3 regions of the Brumicola blandensis genome follow, and region 3 is predicted to be linked to each of the others. Evidence: predicted binding sites of a transcription regulator. Region 3 holds the regulator's gene; each other region holds the start of a gene.
The links. Region 3 encodes FNR, which switches genes on or off when oxygen is low (the NO sensors DNR and NnrR bind a similar motif). Its sites were predicted from a motif close to TTGATCTAGATCAA; they were not measured.
Positions count from the first base shown of each region.

Region 1: phbB (acetoacetyl-CoA reductase) is a predicted target of FNR. The motif match lies at 5,424-5,437, and genes of this name have one in related genera.
Region 2: hemN (oxygen-independent coproporphyrinogen III oxidase) is a predicted target of FNR. The motif match lies at 4,841-4,854, and genes of this name have one in related genera.

Region 1 covers NZ_JAVRIE010000002.1:404,824-412,370, reverse strand. The annotation lists gene phaR (polyhydroxyalkanoate synthesis repressor PhaR) at 1-216, shown strand, start outside; gene phaP (TIGR01841 family phasin) at 390-1,130, shown strand; gene RM544_RS07030 (phasin family protein) at 1,182-1,532, shown strand; gene RM544_RS07025 (polyhydroxyalkanoate depolymerase) at 1,730-2,947, shown strand; gene RM544_RS07020 (lytic murein transglycosylase) at 3,181-4,422, shown strand; gene phbB (acetoacetyl-CoA reductase) at 4,515-5,237, opposite strand; gene purU (formyltetrahydrofolate deformylase) at 5,569-6,417, shown strand; gene RM544_RS07005 (M3 family metallopeptidase) at 6,543-7,547, shown strand, end outside.
Region 2 covers NZ_JAVRIE010000001.1:396,908-404,454, forward strand. The annotation lists gene recD (exodeoxyribonuclease V subunit alpha) at 1-322, shown strand, start outside; gene RM544_RS01675 (hypothetical protein) at 344-715, opposite strand; gene RM544_RS01680 (zinc-dependent metalloprotease) at 932-3,325, shown strand; gene hemN (oxygen-independent coproporphyrinogen III oxidase) at 3,392-4,774, opposite strand; gene RM544_RS01690 (histidine phosphatase family protein) at 5,013-5,684, shown strand; gene RM544_RS01695 (acyl-CoA dehydrogenase family protein) at 5,745-6,959, shown strand; gene RM544_RS01700 (phosphotransferase family protein) at 6,987-7,547, shown strand, end outside.
Region 3 covers NZ_JAVRIE010000001.1:640,432-647,978, forward strand. The annotation lists gene ttcA (tRNA 2-thiocytidine(32) synthetase TtcA) at 1-179, opposite strand, end outside; gene uspE (universal stress protein UspE) at 347-1,246, opposite strand; gene fnr (fumarate/nitrate reduction transcriptional regulator Fnr) at 1,346-2,083, opposite strand; gene RM544_RS02805 (sulfite exporter TauE/SafE family protein) at 2,111-2,782, opposite strand; gene ccoS (cbb3-type cytochrome oxidase assembly protein CcoS) at 2,779-3,018, opposite strand; gene RM544_RS02815 (heavy metal translocating P-type ATPase) at 3,028-5,460, opposite strand; gene RM544_RS02820 (FixH family protein) at 5,470-5,961, opposite strand; gene ccoP (cytochrome-c oxidase, cbb3-type subunit III) at 6,075-7,031, opposite strand; gene RM544_RS02830 (cbb3-type cytochrome oxidase subunit 3) at 7,036-7,209, opposite strand; gene ccoO (cytochrome-c oxidase, cbb3-type subunit II) at 7,209-7,547, opposite strand, start outside.

The DNA.
Region 1 (7,547 bases), on a different contig from region 3:
TTGAAACAACTTATCCGCTTCTACGATAGCGACATGGAAGTATTCGTTCGACAGTACCTAGAACAAAGTATTGTGCAGTTTATTGAGCAGCAAGATAAAGTCCAAGGTTTGATGAAAAATATGGTCGATAACAGCCCGATCGGGATGTTTTCAAAAATAATGGAACAGAATATGTCAGCTTGGAACATGAACCCTCAAAACAAAAAAGACAGTTAAATCAGCTAGTTGATTTAAGCTCCTCAGTCCAAACCTAATTTAGATCAAGAAAATGTTGCACTGCAACAAAATAATCCTTGATCTTCTTCTCAAATTGACTATTATTTGAACATACGAAATGTTGCAGCGCAGCAATTAGCGATAAATATTCGAAATCAGATTGAGGAAAAGTCATGTTTGGTCAATTTACAGAACAAATGAAAAAGTCGTCACAACCCGCTAGCGATTTATTTGCAGCTAATGTGAAAGCACTTGAAGCCGTTTCTCAGCAACAAACTCAATTTTTGTCAGGTGTTTTAGATGACAGTGTAAAGCTGTTACAAACGATGTCTCAACAAACTGAAGTAAAGGGTCTACTCGCTGCTCAATCAGTGTATGCCGAATCAGTAAGAGAACGCTTAACAAGTACGTCAAAAACTACCTATGGCACGATGAATACTGTGTCGCAGCAATTTGCTGATGCCCTGAAAACAGGTTTAGAAAGCGCAGGCGAAGCAAGCAAAGCTGCCGTAGCAAAAATGCAAGCAGCGCCGGTAACGGCAGCGACGCCATCAAAGGTAACACCGGCTAAAAAAGCAACTACGTCAAAAGCAAAACCGGCCACAAAAAAAACAGCACCTGCTAAAAATAGCGCTCAGGTGAAATCTGCACCAGTAAAAGCAGACACAGTTAAGACGACGCCAGCGAAGGCCGCGCCCGCTGTAAAACCAGCAAAAGCCGCAGCGAAGAAAGCGCCAGCAAAAACGATAACAAAAACAACGGCACCAAAGGCTACTGTCAAACCAGCACCGAAGCCTGTTGCCAACTTAAGCGCAGATGAAGTTAAAGCAACGCCGAAAACAAAAGCGGCGCCTGTAAAGAGTAGTAAAGTTGACGCAAAAACCACCGCGACGACAACAAAATCGACTAAATAAGTTAGTCAGCGACCAAGTAATTAGTTTTTTAAATTAAATCGGAGATACATCATGTTAGAACAAATGAATGAACAACTTAAAGAGTCGATGAAGCCAGTAACTGAACTAGCAACATTGAACATGTCTACACTTCAAGCATTAGCAGAAAAGCAAAATGCTCTTTTCTCTACACTATTGAGTGGTGGCGTTTCTTTCGCTGAAACAGCGAGCCAGCAAAAAGACGTAATGAGCCTTGCTGAAACTCAAAAAGCTTACTTAGAGTCTTTACAAGAAACCGTAACAGACGCTGCAAAGGAAACTTACACTATCGTTTCTGGCGCACAAGCAAAAGCAGGCGAAATGATGAAAGGGATCAGCGAAGAGCTGAGCTCAAAAATGACTGCAGCCGCTGCAGCAAAATAAAATAGAGCGTTATATCTTTGTTGCTTTCAGCATAAAGAAAATCGTTAACGAAGCTCCAATCGCAAGGATACATTTGGTCTTAGTGATTGGAGTTTTTTTATCCCACAGAATCACTTTCTATACTCACTCTAGGTTAGAAAGACTTATATTACCTAAAATGATTATACAAAGTGCTATTCTGAAGCTGAGGAAAATAAATGAATTATCAAGCGTATGACTATTTGGCCCGCAGTGGTCAACTAATGAGTGAAGGCTTTGGCTTAATGAATGACATTGTCTCTCACCCAAGCAATCCTTTTTCATATACTTGGACTGGCCGCATTGCCAGCGCTACTCTAGAGACAGCAATTAGAGTGACTCAGCGCTATGACAAACTCGGATTTAACATAGATTCTGTCGACGTAGACGGTAAAACAATTAGCGTCAATGAAGAAGTCGTTATGAACCTACCCTTTTGCAACTTGATTCATTTCAATCGCAGTGGTCAGGTTGCAAAAGACAAAGTGCTATTAGTCGCGCCTCTTTCAGGGCATCACGCCACACTGCTTAAAGGAACGGTTGAAGCTTTGCTGCCTGAACATGAAGTGTATATTACTGATTGGCTAGATGCTCGTGAAGTACCTCTAGAAGCGGGCCCTTTCTCCTTCGACTGCTATGTAAGCTACCTTATCGAGTTCCTAAACCATTTAGGTGATAACTCGCACATGATTGCTATCTGCCAACCGACGGTGCAAGCATTAATCGCCACTGCAGTGATGGCTGAAGAAAAAAATCCAAATACGCCCAAATCCTTAACATTGATGGCAGGGCCAATTGACACGACAAAGAATCCAACACGAGTGAATGAGTTTTCACATGAGCGCCCAATGACATGGTTCAAAAATGTTGCCATTATGAAAGTGCCAGTAGGCTATCCTGGTGAGGGCCGTCAAGTGTATCCGGGCTTTATGCAACTCGGCGGCTTTATTTCGATGAACAAACAAACACACATGAAAAAGCATCAAATGTATTTTCAAAACCTGTTGTTTGGCGAAAAAGAAGACGCAGATCGTTTTAGAGCGTTTTATGATGAATACATGGCAGTTCTCGATATGCCTGCAGAGTTTTACCTAGAAACGATTGAACGCGTATTCAAGAACAATGAATTAGCGAATAATACAATTACCTATGCAGGTAAGCCCGTCAACTTTGGTGCGATTAGAGATACAGCACTACTGACAGTGGAAGGCGCTGACGATGATATTTGTGGTATTGGCCAAACTGAAGCGGCACAAGATTTATGCACTAATGTACCAAAAGACAAGCGCAAACATCATTTACAACCCGGAGCAGGGCACTACGGTATTTTTAGTGGTTCGATGTATCGAAAGAACATTCGTCCCCTCGTCACTGAATTTATCGATAAATACTCCTAGGCTCACGCGAAATACGAGTTAAGGAATAGGAATTTACTTTGCTCATTAACAATAAAAATTCGTAAAAGCAGTGCATTACCAAATAGGGTGATGCACTTTTTTGTTTTTTGATGGTCACAAAAGGTAATTACTGATAATTTATTGTCATTGGTAGTTATCACATAAACAAGCTGAAACCCGATTCGAGAACCAATATCTCCTCATACAAATCATAATCACAGTGGACCAAAGGAATGACGAAAAACATCAATAAATCTCTTCAATACTACCTATCTATTTTCATCGTCGCCAATGCAATCAGCCTGTCTAGTTTTGGCGCAATGGCACAAACTATCGTCGATGAGAACGCAGAAGCGATAGACTTCGAACAATGCAAAGAAACACTGGCCATCACTGCAGAAGAAAAAGGGGTCAGTGTTAATTTAATCCAAACTGAAATCCCTAGACTTAAACAAATTCCAAAAGTACTTGAATACGATCGAAATCAGCCTGAGTTTGTGCAGACGTTTCCGAGTTACTATAGCAAGCGTGTAAACGACTGGCGCATTGATAAAGGCAAAGCCGCACTCAAAGAACACGATGAATTTCTAAAAGAGTTGACGCGTCGATTCGGCATTCCAGGTCATTATTTGTTAGCCTTTTGGGGATTGGAAACAAATTTTGGCAATTACAAAGGTAAGATGTCTACACTAGACTCCCTGGCAACACTCGCCTGTGATCCTCGCAGAAGCGAATACTTTACCGGTGAGTTGATATTGGCATTGAAACTGATGGAACGCGAATCACTCAATAAAGAACAGATGATCGGTTCATGGGCAGGTGCAATGGGCCATACTCAGTTCATGCCGACTGCGTATATGAAATATGCCATCGATGGCGATGATGATGGAAAAATCGACCTTTGGAACAGTGAAAAAGACGCCCTAGCATCAGCCGCAAACTTCCTCGCTAACTTAGGTTGGAAGCCTGGCCTGCGCTGGGGAAGAGAGGTCACACTTCCAGAAGCATTTGATTATTCAACGCTAGGAAGCGATAAGAAAGAAATCTCACATTGGACCGCAATGGCACTGACTAAAACAAATGGCCAGAGCTTAGGGGAATCATCGATACCCTCAAAACTCATCATTCCCGCTGGCCATCAGGGTCCTGCATTTTTGGTATATCATAACTTCGATGTCATTCTGCGATGGAATAATTCTGAGTTCTACGGCATTGCAGTGGGTCAATTGGCAAACCGTATTTTGGGTAACGATGAGCTGAGTAAAGCACTCCCTGACTTACCTAGCTACAGCGTTTCACAAATGGCAAATATGCAACGAAAATTGAACGCGCTTGGGATTGATGTCGGCGGGGCTGACGGCATTATTGGTCCTGCGACACGCTCAGGTATCAGTCAGTTCCAAGCTAAACATGGTTTGGTTGCCGATGGTTTTCCATCGAAGGAAACCTACACTGCTATCATGAACACCCAATAGACTTTATCGGCACTTGGTTATATGTGCATAAAAAAGAGGCCATAAATGGCCTCTCTTCTGTTCAGATGGGTCTCTATACAAGCCAAGTAGGCTTAGTACATGTGTTGACCACCATTGATAGACAAGGTTGAGCCTGTAATAAAACCGGATTCGTCATCAACTAAAAAAGCCACGCTGTTAGCAATATCTTCAGGTTTACCTAGACGCCCAACTGGGATTGTCTTTATGATTTTAGCTAATACGTCCTCAGGCACCGCTCGCACCATATCAGTGTCGACATAACCAGGCGCAATCGCATTCACGGTAATGCCTTTACCAGCGCCCTCAAGGGCTAGTGCTTTGGTAAAGCCGTGAATACCCGATTTAGCAGCAGCGTAGTTCACTTGACCGTACTGACCGGCTTGGCCGTTTACAGAGCCTACGTTTATGATGCGACCAAACTGACGTTCTCTCATTCCGTCAATCACCGCTCGGCAAGTATTAAAACAAGATGCTAAGTTAGTTTGAATAACAGCATCCCATTGTTCAAAACTCATTCTGTGCATTGTCCCGTCGCGCGTAATCCCTGCATTATTCACTAGAATATCGATATGCCCGTAATCATTTTCGATTTTTTCAATAGCGGCTGCCGTTGCTGTAAAATCTGACACGTCGAATTTTACTGCGGGAATGCCGGTGCGCTCGCTAAATTCAGCCGCCTTCACGTCATTTCCGCCATAGTTCGCAATAACTTTGTATCCTTTATTGGCTAATGTTGTACAAATTGCTTCGCCTATACCACGAGTCCCGCCTGTTACTAATGCTACTCTAGTCATATCCATTTCCTGTTTTGTTATTGCTAGCTATGTTTCCGAGACCTTTCTAGGCCGACTTCGACAAGGCAGGTGAATCCACCTCCCTTTTCATGCACACCATAATAGATGAGATGATTGTTTATAATACATACAATACATGACAAAAATGAGACTTTGGTCTATCCAGTTTTAAAACAGTAAAATAGCTTGATGTAGATCATCAACTTAAGGCGCAATCGGCATATTCCATTCACTTTGTGCATAGTTTTAAAAATACCTGTTCATGGGCGCTTTAGCGGCGTTATACTCGGTGGTATAAGGTGAATGATTGTTTGAAAAAAAAGGAGTAAATGTGCAAAACACTTACCGTTTGGTGATTGATTGTCCTGACCAAACTGGACTCGTCGCAGCAGTATCACAATTTCTCACTGACCATGGTGCGAATATTCTCGAGGCCAACCATCATACAGATTTGCAGTTACAACGCTTTTTTATGCGCCATGAGATTGAAGCTGATTCGGTTCAACTCAGCCACAAAGCGTTTGTCGACGCTTTTAGCAAAATAGCGCAAGCGTACGATATGCGTTGGACCCTTAATAATTCAGACACTAAAGCGAAAGTTGCTTTGCTAGCGAGCAAAGAGTCCCATTGTTTAATCGACGTACTGCATCGCTGGCATACTGGTGAGTTGCAGTGTGACATCCCCTGTATTATTGCTAACCATGAAAAGATGCGCGAATATGCCGATTGGTACAAAGTCCCCTTTCATTATATTGATTTTAGCGATAAAAAAGTGGCGTTCGCTGAAATCGAAAGACTGCTCGACCATTATCAAATTGACCTAACCGTACTCGCGCGTTTTATGCAGATAGTTCCCGATTATTTATGTCAGAAGCTAGCCGGTAAAGCGATTAATATTCATCATAGTTTCTTACCTTCGTTTGCTGGCGCCAAGCCTTATCAACAAGCCTACGAGAGAGGTGTAAAACTGATCGGAGCGACATGCCACTACGTAACTACAGACTTAGATGAAGGTCCAATCATTGAACAAGAAGTACTGCGTATTAGTCATAGCGACAGCTCCTTAGATATGGTGAGAAAAGGGAAACGTTGTGAAGTCAACGCATTAGCCAATGGTATCCGATATCACCTGCAAGATCGCGTCATCATTCATCAAAACAAAACTGTTGTTTTTGCATAACAATCGCCTCAACTAGCATGGCCTGAATACTTGCGTTACAAACGCGGTATGCCTACTATTGAGGCGACAAATGAAAATAGAGCATCAGATTCTATCCATCTCAAATAAGTAAAAAGGAAAACGACATGAAGAAAGTGCTACTAAGCCTATCTGCAATAGCGATGGCTTTATCACTTGCCGGCTGCTCAGAACAACCTACAGAGCAAGCCAAACCCGAAATCATCGAACAACAAAGTATTGAGAACGTACTTTTAGAACAATTTGCTGGCCCTTATGGTGGCGTACCCGCTTTTGAAAGCATGTCTTTGGCCGATTTGAAACCTGCTCTAGAGAAAGGCATGGAATTGAATCTCGCTGAAATTGATGCGATCGCGAACAACCCTGAGCCACCCACTTTCGAAAACACGATTGTCGCGATGGAGCGAGCAGGCGACGAGCTTGGCCGAGTGTTCACGTACTGGGGCATATGGAGTTCGAACATATCCTCGCCTGAGTTCAGAGAGATACAAAAAGAAATGGTGCCGGTCATCAGCGCATTTTCTTCGAAAATCACCCAAAACGAAAAGTTATTTGAACGCGTAAAAGCGGTTTACGAAAGCGACGAGTTAAAAGCACTCGGTACTGAAGAACAACGAGTGACTTGGTTAACTTATAATGGTTTTGCCAGAAACGGGGCAACCTTGAACGCGGAAGACAAAAAGCGGTACGCCGAGATAAACCAAGAGCTTGCGTCATTGCAAACACAATTTTCAAGTAACATTCTTGCCGATGAAGAAAACTACGTTCTATATTTGAGTGAAGACCAATTGGCTGGGCTTCCAGAATCATTCGTAAAAGCTTCAGCAGGTATGGCTGAGAGCCGCGGTGAAGTAGGTAAATACGCGATTACCAATACACGCTCATCGATGGACCCCTTCTTAACTTACTCTGAGAATCGAGAGTTAAGAGAAAAAGTATGGCGCACCTATTACAGTCGTGGAGACAACGGTGATCAGTTTGACAACAATGAGTTAATCAAACAAATCTTAGCGCTACGCCACGAACGAATTAAGTTACTAGGCTATGATAACTATGCGCAATGGCGTCTGGAAGACCGCATGGCTAAAACACCAGAACGCGCAATGGCCTTA
Region 2 (7,547 bases), 240 kb from region 3:
CCAACGCTTAATGGCTTGGTTTGCCAATGCTAATTTTACTCAGATTCGCCGCTACAGTATTAGTTCACTGCCACAATACGAACGCGTTTACGCAATGACAATTCACAAAACGCAGGGCTCGGAGTTCGAGGCAGTAGATTTGGTATTGCCTACTGTATTCAATGATAATCTGAGTAGGGAATTATTATACACTGGGGTGACACGAGCAAAAAAACGTCTGAATGTCATAAGCAGTAAAGAGATATTAATAAAAGCGATCAAAAACAAGGGAGTGCGTTTTAGTGGCTTACCAGACAAGTTAAGAGCACCTCTTGTTGGCTAGATTTGTTTGGCAGCGTAAAAGTTAATTACTCATAATCGAAAAAGCAAGGATCGCTTTAGATTTGCGTAAATCGGAATTTACTTTATGAATTTTGACTGCTTGAGCGAATGACAACTGGTTGCTCTCGACTCGAATAAATTGCTGAGCATCAAAGTATTGTTGGTGATGTAAGCACGCCAATTTGCTTAAGTCCGAATAATCTATCCACCCGATAACCTGGCCTGGGTAAACAATCATATTTTCCAAGCTTGCAATATCTTCTCTAAAGGTAAGATTTACGCCGAATACCGGTCGGTCTGAGAGCGTAATTAGCGTTGTCTCATCGGCAACTAAGGAGAGAATGGTTTTTGATAAGCCTTTGTCGTGGCGTACGTTTACACTGGATAATGGCATCGACTAACTCTATTATATTCAGTTACACGGGCAATTAATTGTGTCAATTCATTGCAAGGTAATTCTTCTTAGCCTGAAGTATAGTATGCTGGTGGAAAGGTGTGATGATATAGATCAATCAAAAGGGTAATGGCGTCACAACGGCGTCAAGCTTCAATGAATCGCTTTTGAAAGTAATAAATAATAATAAGAAACAATTTTAGGGAGAGGGAAATAATGCGATTTAATGTGAAAAGTGCTCTAAGCTGTTTCGTGCTGATATTAGCATGTCAATGGCAAGCCCTAGCAAATGATGAAAGCTTTTTAGATGGTAAAACTCAAATAAACGGTTTTGTCGATGTGCTGTACTCCAAGGCAGATGATAAAGTCTATTTGGCGTTGAGAAAAGAACAACTTGAGCAACAAATGCTCTTTCAAAGTAGTTTACCGCAAGGCGTCGGCTCAAATGATATTGGTCTTGATCGTGGCCAACTTGGCGATACCAGATTAATCACTTTCCAACGATTTGGAAATAAAATCTTATTGAAACAGCTTAATACGACTTATCGTGCAAGCTCATCAAATGAAGCTGAGCGTAAGAGTATCGATGAGGCATTCGCCGATTCAATCATCGCGGGTTTTACACTAGCGCATGAAGACAATGATTTTATATATTTTGACTATACTGACTTTTTACTCTCCGACATACATGGTGTAGCAAGCAAACTCAGTCGTACGGGGCAGGGATCTTATTCTCGCGATACTAGCCGTTCCGGTATTTATCTTCCAAGAACGAAAGCATTTGATTTAAACACTGAACTTGAAGCGCTTGTCACTTTTGCTGGCAGCCCCCAGGGGAGTTACATCCAGCAGGTAGCCCCGGATGCAAAGAGCGTGACAGTGCACTTGCATCACTCTTTCATTCAATTGCCGGATGATAATTATCAAACCAGAACGTTTCATCCTTATTCTGGTTTCTGGAAACACAGTTATATCGACTACTCTGTGCCGATTGACGCTGACATGGAACGCAAGTTTATCCCTCGCCACCGTTTAGCGAAAAAAGACCCCGAAGCACAACATAGCGAAGCAATCGAGCCGATTGTCTATTACCTTGACCCGGGTATTCCTGAGCCGGTTATGACAGCTCTGAAAGAGGGCGCACTATGGTGGGATCAGGCATTTACCGCAGCCGGTTATAAAAATGCCTTTCAAGTAAAGGTATTACCTGAAGATGCCGATCCGATGGATGTTCGTTACAACGTTATCCAATGGGTGCATCGAGCAACAAGAGGGTGGTCATATGGTAGTTCAGTCATTGACCCTAGAACAGGTGAGATTATCAAGGGGCATGTCACTTTAGGTTCTCTCCGAGTAAGACAAGATTTTCTCATTGCTCTGGGCATGACTAGTCCGTTTACTGAAGATAAGCCAGATACCTCACCACAACTTAATATGGCACTCGACCGCATCCGTCAGTTATCTGCACACGAGGTTGGACATACTTTAGGTATCGCTCATAACTTCGCAGCAAGCGAAAACGATCGCGCTTCTGTGATGGATTACCCACACCCTCTGTTTGAACTTGTTGATGGTGAAATTAGCCTAGCAAATGCATACGATAAAGGGATAGGCGATTGGGATAAGTTTGTAATTGCTTATGGTTATCAAGATTTCACAAACAATCAAAATGAAGCGATAGCATTGGCAGAGCTTGTTGCTAAGGCGCAAGAGAAAGGATTCTTGTATAAGTCTGATCCTGATGCCCGTATCGCCAAAAGAGCCTCTGCAGATGGTCACCTATGGGATAATGGAAGTAACGCAATAAAAGAATTCGAGCGAATGTCAGCGGTCCGAAATGTTGCGCTAGCAAACTTCGGGGCAAACTCACTCCCACTAGGTGAGGCTTTATCTTCACTAGAAGAAAGATTAGTGCCTATTTATTACTCTCACCGTTATCAGCTTGATGCTCTAGTAAAGCAGATTTCCGGTGTGAACTACGATTATGAAGTGAAACAACAGGGTAAAAGCTTAAAGGGCAATAGTTTTGTAAGCGGTGAGCAACAGTTCAAAGCCCTTGACCTGATGCTTGAAAGTGCTAGTGCCGACTATTTGCGCCTATCTAATGAGATCAGTGCTTTAATTAACCCTAAGTCCTACGGTAGCAACCGGAATCGAGAAAGCTTTAAAGGACGCATGGGCATTGCATTTGACCCAATTAGTGCCGCAGAGGCCGCAGCTGGTTACTCAATTAACATGCTTCTTGAGCCAATTAGGCTTAATAGGCTCGCCTACCAGCATAGTATTGATAAGTCGATTCCTAGCGTAGAGGCCGTAACGAAGAACGTCTTTGAAAAACTGATCAAGCTGAAGTCGAGCGATACTTTAGAACAGCGTATTCGACAGACTGCACTTAGTATTTACTTCGATACCATGATGTCAGATGAATTATCACCCGATGTTAAATTACAAATGCAAGCGCAGTTGTTGTCTTACCAAGGGTGGTTGAAGAGGAAAGATAAATCGCCTGAAGGCAAAGTGCTCTTGAAGTATATTGAACATTATTGGCAAAGTGGTGTTTGGCTGGGAAGCTTTGCAGTGAAACAATTGCCGCCGGGTTCACCCATATAAACGAAAAGTGAGTAAGAACAAAAGACGACTTTACCTTTAACAGATGAGTCGTCTTTTTTTGTGAATTTATATAACGCGACTATAGCGCAGTTGATGAGCAGGTTGAGACAAATACTGGTCAAAGCTCATGCAAATGTTTCGCACCAACATTCTTCCTCTATCTGCGATTTGAATAGAGTGCTCGTCTATTGTCACCAGCTGATCGTTCACAAAGCTTTGCAAGTCTTGTAAGGCGTCAGAAAAATACTCATCAAAATGAATACTATAGCGATCTTCAATGCTTCGCTTATTCAATGCGAAGTTACACATTAGGCTATGAATGACATGTCTTCTGATCTGATCATCATTGTTAAGAGCAAGCCCTTTAATAATTGCAGAACCCTGACTCTCGACAGCTTGATAGTAACTTTTAAGATCTTTTTCATTTTGCGCATAAAACGAATGAATACTACTTATGGAGCTGACGCCCAAGCCTAACAGCGCTGAATGCGATTTAGGGGTATAGCCTTGGAAGTTTCTATGCAAGTGACCCGCTTTAAGCGCTTTGCTTAATTCATCATCGGGCTTCGCAAAGTGATCCATGCCTATGAATACATAGCTAGCTTTAGTTAAGTAGTCGATGCCTAATCGAAGGAGGTCGAACTTACTATCTGCGTCAGGTAGCCATTCATCTTTGATTTTCCGTTGTGCAGCAAACTGCGATGGCAGATGAGCATAGCTGAACATTGAAATGCGATCAGGGTCAATCTCAATCACCTTTTCCAGTGTTTCAATAAAGGTTTCTGCGGTTTGCAGAGGGAGGCCATAAATTAAATCCAAATTGATAGAACGAAAATTAAACTGTTTCGCTCGCTCTACTAACTGACAAATAAACTCGGTGCTTTGTACCCGATTTATTTTTTCTTGGACTTGCTTGTTGATATCCTGAACACCAATACTTAAACGGTTAAAGCCAACACTGGCAAGATCATCAACGTAGCTTAACTCAATTTGTCTTGGGTCAACTTCAATGCCTGCTTCTAGTTCGTTAGAAAAGGTAAATGAAGCCTTCAATTTGTTTATCAAAGTTTGCAGCTGTGTTTTATCTAAGAAGCTAGGGGTGCCACCACCTAAGTGGATTTGTGACACTTGAAAGGCAGAAAATTGTTGACTACGGTGTTCAATCTCTTTGAACAGAAACGCTAAATATTGATCGGCTTTATGCTTGTGGCGCGTCACTATCTTATTGCATCCGCAGTAATAACAGAGCGAATGGCAGAAAGGGATGTGAATATATAAAGACAGTGCCTGTTTTGATTTACCTTGAGACTGTTCGACAATTAAGGATTCAAATTCATCTTCTGTAAAGCCATCATGAAACGACAGTGCCGTAGGATAAGAAGTGTATCGTGGTCCTGCGGTGTTGTATTTGTTCAGAATGCTCTTGTCAAAATATTCTAGGGCTGCCATGCAAACTCTTCTTTTATGCTAAGTACGAATTTAGGTGCAGTATATCTATCATTGTCCCCCCAAATATTGATCTCAAACAGCGTTTTCCCACATATCATTCGCTAATCAGACTATATCACTACAATCAATTACACTTATTAACCCAAAGGAAATAACATTTTGTTAACGATAAGTGTTTTTTTAGTGCGGCACTTAAGCGCAAGATTGGCGCTGATAATGAATGATAAGGAAACGACCTATGGGGCAGTTATATTTAGTGAGACATGGTCAAGCATCTTTTGGAGCTGCTGATTATGACAAACTAAGTGATGTGGGTATCAAGCAATCAGAATTATTAGGTGAGTACTTTGCTCAACGGAATATTCGTTTTGATAGCATCATTACTGGCGATATGCTCCGACACAAGGAAACTGCCAGCGGGATCCAAAAAGGCTTGAGTTGCGGTTTAGCTCAAGAGATAGATGCCGGTTGGAATGAATTTGATTTCAATGCTGTGGTTAGTGCCTATTTGAAAGTATTTCCTGAACAAAGGCCTGCGAGTAACGCGCCAAGAGCCGCTTTCTATCGCTTACTCAAAGCTGCAATGTTTGCTTGGTCAAAAGGTGAGTTGCCAGGGGCATTACCCGAAACATGGGAGCAGTTTACCGGTCGGGTGAAACAAGCTGTTGATAATGTATGCGCCTCTGAGGCTAAGCATGTACTGGTAGCAAGTTCTGGCGGTGCTATTGCGATTACGATGATGAATATGCTGGATTTGAGTATCGATAAAACAGTGAATTTTAATTTACAGATTAAGAACACCAGCGTTAGCCATTTTTACTTCAACAAAGATGGGATTCAACTCAGTAGCTTTAATAACGTTGGGCATTTAGATACACCCGAGCATATCCCATTAATTACCTACAGTTAGCTATGTACACAGAAACTGGGCGACAGAATATAAACACGATGAGTGAAAAAGGATAGAAATATGAACTTTGATTACAGTGAAGAAACTAAAGCTCGAATTGAAAAATTGGATGCTTTTATGCAAGAGCATGTGTATCCAAACGAAGAAAAGTATCACGACTTAGTACATAGTGGTCAGTCACCTTGGAAAACGCCTGATTTAATGGAAGAACTTAAAGCGAAGGCGAGGGAAGCTGGTCTCTGGAATTTATTTCTACCTGAAGAATATCTACCTCACGGTGCGGGTTTGTCTAACTTAGAATATGCGCCTTTATGCGAACTAATGGGACGGTCTTTGTGGAGCTCAGAAATTTTTAACTGCAGCGCGCCCGATACTGGCAACATGGAAGTCTTAGCAAAGTATGGGAATGATGAACAAAAGAAGCAATGGTTAGAGCCATTGTTAAACGGTGAGATCCGTTCAGCATTCGCGATGACTGAGCCAGAAGTCGCATCATCAGATGCTACTAATATCGAAACTTCTATTACTCGTGATGGCGAAGAGTACGTTATTAATGGTCGCAAATGGTACACCAGTGGCGCGATGAACGAGAATTGTAAAATCATGGTCGTCATGGGTAAAACTGATCCGAAAGCGGCAAGACACCAGCAACAATCTCAAATTCTTGTGCCTCTTGACCAGCCCGGAGTAACTGTTGTTCGTCCTATGTCTGCAATGGGTTATTTAGATGAACCTGTTGGTCATGCTGAAGTATTGTTCGACAATGTAAGAGTGCCCGCATCAAACTTATTGGTCGGCGAAGGCAAGGGTTTTGAAATTGCACAAGGGCGTCTCGGTCCGGGCCGAATTCATCATTGTATGCGTTTGATAGGTTGTGCACAAAGAGCCTTAGATATGGCTTGTGAGCGTGTTGAACAAAGAGTAGCGTTTGGTCAACCTTTAAGTAAGCAACAGTCGGTGAGAGAAGGCATTGCAAGCATGTATTGTAAGATTGAACAAGCCAGGCTACTGACCCTGAAAGCAGCAGATCATATGGATAAATATGGCAACAAGGTAGCGAAAAACATCATTGCTGCAATAAAGATTGTAGCGCCTAAGATGGCTTGCGAAGTAATAGATGAAGCAATACAAATGCATGGTGCTATGGGGACATCACAAGACACTGTGCTCAGTGCTACCTTGGCATACGCTCGAACCATCAGGCTAGCTGATGGGCCTGATCAAGTTCATATGATGCAACTTGGTCGTAATCTAGTGAAGCAGGCTGCTGAATAAGCACTTTGAAAAAATAGGCTGAGAATGATGTCTTTTGAAACGACGCCAGATATAGGCGTTTTGCAAGACTATGTACAAAGTGTGGGCTTAGACTTAGGTGAGCTGCGTAAAATTGAGAAATTTTCGGGCGGCCAAAGTAACCCAACATTCAAATTAACGACGTCTGAAGGGACATTTGTTTTGAGGCGACAGCCTTTAGGCAAACTACTAAAATCTGCGCACGCTGTGGATCGAGAGTATCGTATTATTGCGGCGCTTCAAACTACGGCTGTGCCAGTACCAAGGGCGATCCATTTATGCTCTGACCCGCAGGTTATCGGTAGCCAGTTTTATCTCATGTCATTTATTGATGGCGATATTTATTGGGATGCTAGCTTGAAAAAGCTAGGAACGGATAATGCGGCAAGAGCGACCATTTATGATCAGATGAACTTAGCCTTGAGCGAGCTTCATCAGGTTAATCCCGAAAAAGTCGGGTTGAGCGATTTTGGCAAACCAGGTAACTATTTTGCGAGGCAACTTGACCGCTGGACGAAGCAGTATTATGCGTCTAAAACCGAAGAAAATTCAGATGCAGATCAACTCATT
Region 3 (7,547 bases):
CTAAGCAAAATGTCCAACATCACAAAGCTGTCCTTGCCACCACTAATGGCAGCCATAACAACATCACCATCTTCAATCATCTGATAGTCTGCTATCGCTTTGCCCACATTTCTGCGAATGCGCTTTACGAGTTTGTCATTGTTATATTTTTGCTTAGGTAAGTTTGAAGTTTGAACCACTGTGTATGCCTGTGAATGTGCCGACCTATAAAAGTATGGATGATGCTCGCATACCTAATCTTTGGCGCACATTTTAAAGCTTGTTGTCTGGGTAAGCAAACAAGGAATGAAAAGAGATGCCCGATTTAGGCATCTCTTTGGTTTTGTGTAAAAACGAGGGTGTTTGTTTATGGCTTTATGATGAGCGTGTCACAATTAACCGCATCGATAATCATTTCTGCAGTATTCCCCAACAGGGCTGCTGAAATACCTCTTCGCCCAACAGATCCTATTATCAGTAAATCTGCGTCCAGTTCATTACTTAGCTTAGGAATAACATCTTCAGGCAAGCCCTCTAGTACATGCATCGTAGCATCCTGAAGGGAATGAGTCGTGGCTAGCTCATTCAACTTATTCGTATGTCTTTCTTGTACTGAACGATTGTAAACTTCTGGCGCAAAATTCGGGACTTCCACGGCAATGTGCACAGGCGCGCCAGCATAAGAATTGGCCAAGTGAAGTGTTGAGTTCGTCAATTTAGCTAGCTCATTTCCTGTTTCAGCGATTTTATCACTCAAGCTTATATGCTGATCATCTTTAGCTGAAACACCAATAGAAGCAAGGACTTTACCATTATTTGTCCATTCATGATCTTTGACCAAAAGCACATCAACAGGCGCGTTGCGCAAAATATGCCAATCATTCGGTGTGAAAATACTAGATGCTAACATGCCATGCTTCTTAGTGGATTTCACAATCAGGTCACATGATTCTTCCTGGCAAGTTTCCACCACGGATTCATGCAACTTCTTTTGCCATTTAATCTTGGTGCTAATGTTAACGTCAGTAGTTAGTTCCTTTAGCAGGGCAGTTAGGTTAAGCGATTCATGTTCTAACATTGCCTGTTTCATTTCGTAGCGTTCGTCGCTTGTGAGGATCGCGGCCATGTCATATGACTTATCGTAAATTGAGGATAGGGCAACGACGCTAGCACCGGTTTTTTCAGCAAGGAAAATAGCTCGATTGAGTGAAGGTTGTTGTTTTGTGCTTGGGTCAATGACAGCTAAAATTTTGCTACAAGTAAACATAGTGTTCTCCAGAACGTTGTTATCTATGTATATTGTAGATATTTATGGGCAATGTGCTAGTAACCACATTGCCCCAGATCAAGTTTGCGAATAATAAACTTAACAAACTTGGGTAAAGTTTATTTCCATATCGGGAAGGCGTTGCTTTATGCCGTCGAAATCACTAATAGTGATTAACTTGCCATCAACCTTAATCAGATCTTCTTTTTGGAATCGGGTTAGCAAGCGGCTAATAGTCTCAACCGTCAAGCCCAAATAATTACCAATTTCATTACGCGTCATCGATAAATTGAATTGCTTGGCGGAAAAGCCTCGTTCTTCAAATCGCTGAGATAAGTGACTTAAAAAGTGAAGAAGACGCTCTTCTGCGCTTCTTTTACTGAGTAACATCATCAAATCGTGGTCGTGTTTGATTTCAGCACTCATGAAACGCATGATTTGTTGTCTTAGTTTTGGAAATCTGACTGACATCTCATCTAAGGTCTCGTAAGGCAGTTCGCACACCATTGCAGTTTCTAACGCTTGGGTATAACTGCCATGCTTATCGTCTTTCAATGCGTCGAATCCGATAATATCGCCAGGGAAGTGGAACCCAATAATCTGCTCAACACCGTCTTTATCACTAACATAAGATTTAAATGAACCTGAACGTACGGCATATAATGAATGGAATTTGTCACCATAACGGACTAATTTATCGTTTTTATGAAGGGGTTTTTTTCGCTCAATGATATCGTCCAAGGTATCAAGTTCATTTTTGTTTAAACTAACCGGTAAACACAAATGACTAAAGCTACAACTTTGGCAGTGAATTGAGAGTTCTGGACCTTTTGCCATGACTTACTCTTTTTGATGATTTTCAGATCAATTATTACCTGTAACAAGGTCGTAGGTCAAGATCAAAGAAAACGCAAGTAGTAGAATAGCAATCATTTTTCGAGTGTATTTATGTTGAAAAATGGGCAGTAAGAAACCTGCACCAAGGCTAGTTGCCATGACCGCAGGTAGCGTCCCCAAGCCAAAGAACAACATCATCGAAGCGCCTTGATAAACACTTTCGCTTGCCAATGACCAACTGAGCATGGAGTAGACTAAACCACAAGGCAGCCAACCCCAAATCATCCCGTAAGCTATTGTGTATAATGGGTTTTTAAATGGGATAAGCTTTTTACCAATCGGGGAAATATGTCGCCAAAGATGGCTTCCCAGGCGTTCTAGTGCTGAAAGGCCTTTGTACCAATCACTGATATAAAGTGCCAGCAACACCATAAACACGATGCTAATTATTTGAAATATTGGGAACGCGTTATTCGCACTGGTGCTTATTATGCTGCCAATATACCCTGTTAACGCGCCAGCTGCGGTATAACTCAATATACGACCAATGTTGTAGGCACAGATATAGGTGAGTTGTGAAACGTTTTTCGGAATAGCAAAGGTGAAAGCACTAGCAATACCGCCACACATGCCTATGCAGTGTACCCCCCCAGCAAGCCCAATTAAAAATGCACTTAATAGATTGAAATCGGGATTCAACGCTTTGGTTCTTTTTTGTCTTTAGCTAATTCAGCCTGTTGTTCGTTCGCGTTGCTATCCGCTGCGTCATTCGTCTTTTCAGCACTTTCTGACTTGATATCGTCATCAAATAGAATGCTGTACCCTTGACGATCTAAGTCTTCAAACTGATTACTTTTTACTGCCCAAAAGAATACACCGATAGCAATTCCGACGATGATAATGGCTAATGGGATCAATACATAAATGATACTCACGGCTTCTTCCTAGCTGTTGCGCATTAAACGCGTGGAATTATACACCACTATAATAGAACTTATCGACATCCCTAGAGCCGCCATCCAAGGTGTTAGAAATCCACCAATGGCAAAAGGTAATACAAGTATGTTGTATGACAGCGCCCACGCAATATTCTGCTTAATCTTTCGCTTAGTACGTTTGGCCATATTGATGACATGTAATAGAGAGGCTAAGTCTTGATTCAATAAAATAACATCAGCCGCATTTTTAGCCAGATCAGATGCATTTCCCACCGCGACGCTAACATCTGACACTGCTAAAACAGGTGCATCATTAATACCATCACCCAGCATTAATACACTGCGCCCATTTGCTTGAAGTTGTTTTATGTACATCAGTTTTTGTTCAGGTGCTTGTTCAGCCACGGTATTTTTAATATTTAGGCTGTTAGCGACATGTGTCACATTCTGTAAGGTATCACCACTTAATATTGTTTGCTCGTAGGGAGCTAAGGCTTTGATGACGTCTACCACATCTTCTTTTAACTTATCTCTTAACCAGAATGCTGAGACAAGTGTGTCGTTTTCACTCAGGAGTACGTTTGCCCCCTGAAGTTCATTTCGTTGTTGTTCACTGAGCGCTTCGGCCGGAATCTTCCCTAGAATGTAATTCGGAGAGCCGATATGGTATTGATTTTTTCCAATTTTACAATTTAAGCCTTTACCTATGACTACTTGCAAATCATCCACGGCGAATAAATCAGTCTGCGTTTCTAATGATCCGAATGCCTTAGCAATAGGGTGCTCAGACTGCAACTCTATACTTTTTGCGATGCTTCGATATTTATCGATTGACGCTGATTCGTTATCAGCAAACCAAGACTTGTCTATTGTGAATTCACCATGGGTTAATGTACCTGTTTTATCAAATACAATGTCGGTAACTTCAGTAAGCTGCTCAAGAGCGTCAGCTCGTTTAAGCAAAATACCTTGCTTGTTTAACCTAGCCATTGCGCATGTAAGGGCAGATGGCGTCGCCAAGCCTAGTGCACACGGGCAGGTTGCGACAAGTACCGATATCGTAATCCAAAAGGCGTGCTCATTGCCTTGGTAAGCCCAAAATGCATAGGTAAGTGCTGAAATCGTTAAAACAGCTACCACAAAGTAACGACTCAGTTTATCCGCAATGAGAGCCACTTTGGGCTTACTTGATAGGGCAGTTTCTTGCAATCTAAGTATTTGATTCACCATTGCATGTTTGAGGGTTTTACTTACCTTCAACTTGATAGCGCCATTTTGATTAATGGTACCGCCAAACACGGGGTCGTTAACTTGTTTTGTTACGGGCTCAAACTCACCGGTAAGCATTGATTCATCTAGTAGGGCTTTCCCCTCAACAATGAATCCGTCGACTGGAATAATCTCACCAGCCTTGACCAAAACGAGGTCGTCAACTTTGAGTTGTTTTGCTAGTACGGAGCGTGCCTCTTTGCCTGTCCACAAATTGGCAGTAACCGGGATATGCTTTAACATGTTTGAAGATATCTGCGTTGCTTTGTGTCTAGATCGATGTTCCAAAAAACGACTAATCAACAAGAAAAAGATGAACATGCAAATAGACTCAAAATAAACCTCTGCATTCGGTTTATTCACCGTAAAGAAACCAGCGATATAGGTTGCTAAAATAGCTATTGTTACCGGGATATCCATATTCACCGTTCGCGCCATAATTGCTTTCATTGCGCTGAGATAAAATACACTGCCTGCATATAACACCACAGGAGTCGTAAGGACTAAGCTTATCCAATTGAAATATTTAGTTGTTTCCGCATCGATATTACCGAATAAGTCGAAATACTGACCCATTGCTAACATCATAACTTGCATTGTCATCAAGCCCGACAGACCTACTTTTTTCAAAAAACTTTTTTGTTCTCGTTGATAAGAAGCTTCATGGCTATCAGCTTGGAACGGCAAGGATTCATAACCGATTGTTTTTAATTGTCTTAACACTTGGGAAAGTTTTAGAACGTTGTTGTCCCAAATGACCATTGCTCTGCGAGCACCAACATTGACAGATACCTGCTTTATTCCCTTTGTTTTAGCTAATTGCTTTTCTATTAACCAACCACAAGCGGCGCAAGTAATGCCTTCAACGGTGAGTTGAATTTCTTTATCTGTTCCAATATCAAAAACGAATTCTTCTTGTAATTCGGGTTCATCATAAACCGCTAACTTAGCCAAGGTATTATCTAAGGCTGCATCGCCACGAGCTGCTGGCTCTGTTCTAAATTCGTAGTAGCTTTCTAGCCCGTTATCGACAATTGAAGAAGCCACAGCTTGGCAACCTGGACAACACATTGAATGACTCACACCTAGAATCGTAACAGGGTATTTGTTGCCTTCAAGATTGGGTAGACCGCAGTGAAAGCAGCCGCCTTCTGGAATATTGATGCTCATGTTCGTTGACTAAGGCTCTAGTTTGATAGGAGAACGTGCCGGTAGATTTACATTTTGTTGTACTTTCCAAGCTTCATCTAAAGGCGTTAATCGAACTCGCCATTTACCTTGATAATCAGCGTCTGTGGAAGCTCTGTAGATACCATTTGCATCAGCGCTCAATAACACATGAAAATCTTTCTCTTCCTGCGTTACATGGAAAAAATCCAACTTCAATGCTTCTAGCGTGCTAGGTAGGCCTGAAACAAACTCAACTGAGATGATGCCATCTTCAATATTGAATAACGTTTTTATTTCTAGCTCCTTGGCTGCCTGTATTTTATCTAAGCGTGAATTGATTGTTTTCCCTTCTTTGTAATAGTCATCAATGACTAAACTATCACTTCCGTCTGTCGCGTAACTAATGACAATCCCGCCGACAATAAAAGAGGAAAGGGGAATACAAATGAGAAACCATGGGTAGAATTGTTTGTACCAAGGTTTAATATCCTGCGTTTCCATAAAACTCCAAAGGTAAAATTGAGAAAGCTTTTGCTGAGTTTGCAACAGCGCGAGAAATTATACCGAATAAGATAAAGAAAAGCCCCGAGAACTCGAGGCTTTTTGTTCGTTTTTTACTGACTGTTAGACAGGCTATAAACGTAAGCGGCGACAACGTGAATTTTGTCTTCACCTAGTGTTTCTTTGAAGGCTGGCATAACACCATTTCGACCATAATAAAGTGTTTGTGTCACGGATTTTTCATTCCCGCCATACAACCAAATATTATCAGTTAGGTTAGGCGCGCCAAGCAATTGATTGCCTTTGCCATCCATACCGTGACATGCAGCACATACAGCAAAACGTGCTTTACCTTTTTCTTTCAAGCCTTGGTCAACATCTCTGCCACTTAAGCTCAAGGTATATGCGACAACCTCTGCAACACCGTCTTCACCCATACTGTTTAACCAACCTGGCATTGCGCCTCGACGACCTAAAACAAGAGTTTCCTTGATTTTGTCACCCGATCCGCCGTACAGCCAATCATCATCCGTCAGGTTAGGGAAGCCAGATGCCGCACCTTTCGCATTAGAGCCATGGCATTGAGCACAGTTTTGCAAGAATAAACGTTGCCCAACTTGAATAGCTTCTTCATTTTCTGCTAAGACTTCAACTGGCGTCTTTGCGTATTCAGCGAAGATAGGGTCGAATTTTTCATTCGCATACTTCACTTGTAGCGCATATTCGTTCAAGTTACCTGCAGCAATGTCTTCTTCTAGCGCCAACTTTGACTCTTCTAAAGACAACACACCTTGATTTGAACTTGTCCAACCGATGACACCTTTAAACCCGCCTAGGCCTGGGTAGATAATCAAATAAGCGACACCCCAAACGATACAAATATAGAATAAGATCGTCCACCAACGAGGAAGTTGATTGTTTAACTCTTCAATGCCGTCGAACTCATGCCCCATAGACACGCCTTCTTCAACACCTGTTTTATTCGCGAGAGTCCATCGTAATAGGAAGTAACAACCTACGATAGTACCTAGAGATATCACTGATATCCAAATTGTCCAAAACATACTCATGAGTTTAAGACTCCTGATCTTTTTTATTTAATTCTTTCTTTTCTTCGTCATCGAAAACTAAGTTTGCTGCTTCATCAAAGCTTTTTTTGTTGCGGCTGCTGAATGCCCACAAACAAACGCCAACGAAAACAACAAACACGACAACCGTAAATATTGTGCCTATAGTCCCTTGGTCCATTATTTTAAATGTGTCCCAAGTTGTTGAAGATAAGCAATAAGGGCTTCCATTTCTGTTTTCCCTTTTACTGCAGCTTCAGCACCTGCAATATCTTCATCTGTATAAGGCATGCCCAACATACGATTAACTTCCATCTTCTTGACGATATCAGCACCATCAAGCGTATTTTCAGCTAACCACGGGTAACCAGGCATATTAGATTCAGGTACAACGTTTCTTGGATTAATCAAGTGAACTCTGTGCCATTCGTCGCTGTAGCGTTGACCAACACGGGCAAGGTCTGGACCAGTACGTTTGGAGCCCCATAGGAATGGGCGTTCCCACACTGATTCACCAGC